One region of the Peribacillus sp. NPDC096447 genome, then DNA from elsewhere that is predicted to be linked to it. Evidence: a T-box and tRNA genes for the amino acid it is inferred to sense, from the RefSeq annotation. Region 1 holds a T-box; the other holds one or more tRNA genes.
The links. The T-box of region 1 lies ahead of thrS (threonine--tRNA ligase). A T-box ahead of a tRNA ligase gene usually reads a tRNA of that ligase, here a tRNA-Thr.
Positions count from the first base shown of each region.

Region 1 (2,462 bases):
GTCAAGTTTGGGGAGCATCAAATCCTTGCACCGTTATCATTGCTCGGCTTCGGATGTGCGCTAATTCTCTGGACCACTGGACTTACGCTATGGCTTGGAATAAAGAATTCAAGTCGAACGATAGCCGATGAAGATTGAACTCATCAAAAAACCCGTCATGATGAACGGGTTTTTCATTTCGATTAATTTTTCATCCAGGTCAAGAGCCTGACAATTTGAAATGGTTCATTCCAAACGAGAATGAAACTTAAAAGAAAGAATGCAGCCACAGCCAAAAATTTCGACTTGCCTTTTTCATTTTTATAGATGGCCCCGAAACTGCATAACATACCAATTAGTAACGCTCCGAATCCTGAAATCATAAGCAGCTCGGAGGCTTTTGGTAAAGCAAGGGAACAGCAAAATGATAGTGTACCAATCACTGCAAATCCGATAGACCAATTGCTTAAACTTTTCATAGAGACTCCTTTTTACTAATTATACCAATTTATTGTTTATAATGAAATTAATAAATTAGAGGTTGTCACTTATGGGAATATATTGTAATATATATAACAATATAAAAATCCATTTACATTTTAGAAGCATTGATAAGGACATGAATCATTTTTACGGTCTTCAGAGAGGGAAGGGCAGCTGCGAACTTCCTGGCTTAGGAAACTGATTTACCGCCTTTGAGTTATATCGGTGAACAAGAGTAACTGATATCGTCTAAGCTGCGTTACAAGCTCCAGAGCCATGAGTGTTTTTTGCTTATGGGAAATTGGGTGGAATCACGGGTAACGCACTCGTCCCTTACTTAGGGATGGGTGCGTTTTTTTATTATTATAATTATTGCCATGATAAGGACATGAATCATTTTTACGGTCTGCAGAGAGGGAAGGGCAGCTGCGAACTTCCTGGCTTAGGAAACTGATTTACCGCCTTTGAGCTATATCGGTGAACAAGAGTAACTGATATCGTCTAAGCTGCGTTACAAGCTCCAGAGCCATGAGTGTTTTTTGCTTATGGGAAATTGGGTGGAACCACGGGTAAAAACGCACTCGTCCCTTATATAGGGATGGGTGCGTTTTTTTTATATATAAAAATATTGCCATGATAAGGACATGAATCATTTTTACGGTCTGCAGAGAGGGAAGGGCAGCTGCGAACTTCCTGGCTTAGGAAACTGATTTACCGCCTTTGAGCTATATCGGTGAACAAGAGTAACTGATATCGTCTAAGCCGCGTTACAAGCTCCAGAGCCATGAGTGTTTTTTGCTTATGGGAAATTGGGTGGAACCACGGGTAAACGCACTCGTCCCTCGCATAGGGATGAGTGCGTTTTTTTATTATTAAAAAAAGGGGTGTTTATGTGATGGGTGAAAAAATGATTAAAGTTCAATTCCCGGATGGGCAGCAAAGGAAATATCCGCAAGGGGTGACAGTGGAAAGTGTGGCAGGGTCCATCAGCTCAAGTTTAAGGAAAAAGGCAGTAGCAGGAAAACTGGATAAGCAACTGGTTGATCTAAGTCACAAGCTTAATAAGGATGCCGAACTGTCGATCTTGACTCTGGATTCGGATGAAGGATTACAAGTATTACGACATACATCGGCGCATGTTTTGGCGCAGGCTGTGAAAAGGTTATACCAAAACGTGGAATTAGGGATGGGGCCAGTCGTGGAAGATGGTTTTTACTATGATTTTAAGTTAGACCATCCTTTGAGCTCAGAAGATCTACAGGCCATTGAAAAAGAGATGGAACATATCATAAGTGAAAATCTGGAAATTAAAAGGATCGAAGTGACTTATGAAGAAGCTGTGAATTTATTCGAGGGCAGAGGGGAGTCATTCAAGTTGGATTTAGCAAAGAACATCCCTAATGGTGAAAAATTAACGCTCTATCAACAGGGGGAATTCGTCGATCTTTGCAGAGGGCCGCACCTTCCATCCACATCATTTGTAAAATCGTTCAAATTGACTCGCGTATCTGGTGCCTATTGGCGGGGAGACAATCAAAATGAAGTTCTTCAAAGGGTATATGGCGTGGCTTTCCGAAAGAAAAAAGATTTACAGGATCATTACAAATTCCTGGAAGAAGCGGCCAAACGCGATCACCGTAAATTAGGGAAGCAGTTGGAGTTATTCATGTTTTCGGAGGAAGCCCCTGGAATGCCGTTTTATTTACCTAAAGGACAAATCATTAGAAATGAATTGGAGAAGTTCTCGCGGGAGCTTCAGACTGAAGCTGATTACGACGAAGTTCGGACTCCTTTCATGATGAATCAGCGGTTATGGGAACAATCGGGTCACTGGGATCATTACCATGAGAATATGTACTTCACTGAGGTGGATCAAATAAAATTCGCGATGAAGCCAATGAACTGTCCGGGTCATATGCTTATTTTCAAAAACAGTCTTTATTCTTACAGGGATTTACCGATCCGGATGGCCGAATTCGGTCAAGTCCATCGTCATGAAT
Region 1 covers NZ_JBIWEV010000001.1:1,071,554-1,074,015, reverse strand. Annotated here, with positions in the region: gene ACIQZD_RS05355 (DUF7010 family protein) at 1-138, shown strand, start outside; gene ACIQZD_RS05350 (hypothetical protein) at 183-458, opposite strand; T-box leader at 579-799, shown strand; T-box leader at 831-1,054, shown strand; T-box leader at 1,087-1,308, shown strand; gene thrS (threonine--tRNA ligase) at 1,370-2,462, shown strand, end outside.

Region 2 (2,462 bases), 290 kb from region 1:
AGATGATCAGGTTGATAGGTCAGAGGTGGAAGCATGGTGACATGTGGAGCTGACTGATACTAATAGATCGAGGACTTAACCATCGCTTTAAAAAAATGAAATACCTTCTTATTATCTAGTTTTGAAGGAATGAAAATTTCTTCTTGCATTTTCTCAAAAAGACGTTATAATAATATATGTCTTGAAAAAATGTTAACATTGTTTGGTGACGATAGCGAAGAGGTCACACCCGTTCCCATTCCGAACACGGCAGTTAAGCTCTTCAGCGCCGATGGTAGTTGGGGGTTTCCCCCTGTGAGAGTAGGACGTCGCCAAGCTTATATTGTTCCGCAGTAGCTCAGTGGTAGAGCATTCGGCTGTTAACCGAACGGTCGTAGGTTCGAGTCCTACCTGCGGAGCCATTATTGGAGAGCTGTCCGAGTGGCCGAAGGAGCACGATTGGAAATCGTGTAGACGGGTAACCCTGTCTCAAGGGTTCAAATCCCTTGCTCTCCGCCATTTATACCTGGCCCGTTGGTCAAGCGGTTAAGACACCGCCCTTTCACGGCGGTAACACGGGTTCGAATCCCGTACGGGTCACCATTTAGACAACATATTGGAGGATTAGCTCAGCTGGGAGAGCATCTGCCTTACAAGCAGAGGGTCGGCGGTTCGATCCCGTCATCCTCCACCATTTTTCAATAACATCAAGTTGTTTCTGCATAAAGGATTGATTATTTCAACCCATTGAAACGCTCAACACGAAAACTTGATGCATAAAAAGAAACATTATTACCGTCGCGGGGTGGAGCAGTCCGGTAGCTCGTCGGGCTCATAACCCGAAGGTCGCAGGTTCAAATCCTGTCCCCGCAATCTATGGTCCCGTGGTGTAGCGGTTAACATGCCTGCCTGTCACGCAGGAGATCGCGGGTTCGATTCCCGTCGGGACCGCCATTTTTATTGTTTGGCTCAGTAGCTCAGTCGGTAGAGCAAAGGACTGAAAATCCTTGTGTCGGCGGTTCGATTCCGTCCTGAGCCACCATAGTAGTGCCGGTGTAGCTCAACTGGTAGAGCAACTGACTTGTAATCAGTAGGTTGGGGGTTCAAGTCCTCTTGCCGGCACCATGTTTCATCCATATGCGGAGGGGTAGCGAAGTGGCTAAACGCGGCGGACTGTAAATCCGCTCCTTCGGGTTCGGCAGTTCGAATCTGCCCCCCTCCACCATCTTTATTACAGGGGTATAGTTTAAAGGTAGAACAGAGGTCTCCAAAACCTCCAGTGTGGGTTCGAGTCCTACTACCCCTGCCAATTTCAATCCTATAATGGCGATTGTGGCGAAGTGGTTAACGCACCTGATTGTGGTTCAGGCATTCGTGGGTTCGATTCCCATCAGTCGCCCCATTTTTAAAAACATGGTATAATGATTACAACGTTATTGGGCTATAGCCAAGCGGTAAGGCAACGGATTTTGATTCCGTCATGCGAAGGTTCGATCCCTTCTAGCCCAGCCATATGCGAAAGTAGTTCAGTGGTAGAATACAACCTTGCCAAGGTTGGGGTCGCGGGTTCGAATCCCGTCTTTCGCTCCAAAAACGTTGGCGGCATAGCCAAGCGGTAAGGCAGAGGTCTGCAAAACCTTTACCACCGGTTCGATTCCGGTTGCCGCCTCCAACAAACATGCCGGTGTGGCGGAATTGGCAGACGCGCACGACTCAAAATCGTGTTCCTCTGGAGTGCCGGTTCGACCCCGGCCACCGGTATCATGAAAGCTTATAGAATCAAGGTCTCAACTTAAATGTTGAGGCCTTTTTTCTTTGTCTTTAATACGACAAAACTAATCCAGAATCGTGTGCGGCGAATCGTGTGCTTAGGAGGTCGTAATGAGAAGACGTAAAGAATTAACAGAAGATGAACTAAGAATTATTAAGAAGAAGATTTCAGATGAAGAAGCATAAGAAGCCTTTTTTAAGGATTGCTATTTAAGAAACTTAAGACGAGCGACGATTGAATACTACAAAAATGAATTTCATGGAGCAAAGAAGATTATTAATAAGCAGCTCGTTGAATCGTACAAAAGGACGTAGAAAGCTTAATTCTCCAGAGTAAGGAACTTAATGAAAGTTACTACTATTAACACCCGATTAAGAGCTCTAAGAGCATTCTATAACTTTTTATGTAAGAGCAAACTTATCGATAAGAACCCAATGAAGAACATCAAATTATTAAGGATTGACAAAGACAATTGAAGCATGGACAAATTGATCCTTATGAGATATTTGAAGGAAGATTAAATGATTCCAATGTTCAATTAGTTAACTGGTAAGATTTATATAATCCCTAGAAGTCTCAGGATGCTCTGTATTGGTTTCCAATAAATTTTATATAAATTATATAGGGAATAGTTTAATGGCCAATACAGAGTGATTATTAATCCCATCTAATCAATTTAGATTTAGATGATTTTTATGATTTATAACTTATG
Region 2 covers NZ_JBIWEV010000001.1:1,364,376-1,366,837, reverse strand. Annotated here, with positions in the region: partial or broken rRNA gene ACIQZD_RS06840 (23S ribosomal RNA) at 1-83, shown strand, start outside; rRNA gene rrf (5S ribosomal RNA) at 202-317, shown strand; tRNA gene ACIQZD_RS06830 (tRNA-Asn) at 327-401, shown strand; tRNA gene ACIQZD_RS06825 (tRNA-Ser) at 407-498, shown strand; tRNA gene ACIQZD_RS06820 (tRNA-Glu) at 508-582, shown strand; tRNA gene ACIQZD_RS06815 (tRNA-Val) at 598-673, shown strand; tRNA gene ACIQZD_RS06810 (tRNA-Met) at 779-852, shown strand; tRNA gene ACIQZD_RS06805 (tRNA-Asp) at 858-933, shown strand; tRNA gene ACIQZD_RS06800 (tRNA-Phe) at 946-1,021, shown strand; tRNA gene ACIQZD_RS06795 (tRNA-Thr) at 1,029-1,104, shown strand; tRNA gene ACIQZD_RS06790 (tRNA-Tyr) at 1,121-1,204, shown strand; tRNA gene ACIQZD_RS06785 (tRNA-Trp) at 1,215-1,288, shown strand; tRNA gene ACIQZD_RS06780 (tRNA-His) at 1,306-1,381, shown strand; tRNA gene ACIQZD_RS06775 (tRNA-Gln) at 1,417-1,491, shown strand; tRNA gene ACIQZD_RS06770 (tRNA-Gly) at 1,495-1,569, shown strand; tRNA gene ACIQZD_RS06765 (tRNA-Cys) at 1,578-1,651, shown strand; tRNA gene ACIQZD_RS06760 (tRNA-Leu) at 1,660-1,740, shown strand.
Region 2: it encodes a tRNA-Thr, which carries the amino acid that the T-box ahead of thrS (threonine--tRNA ligase) is inferred to sense. The anticodon was not compared.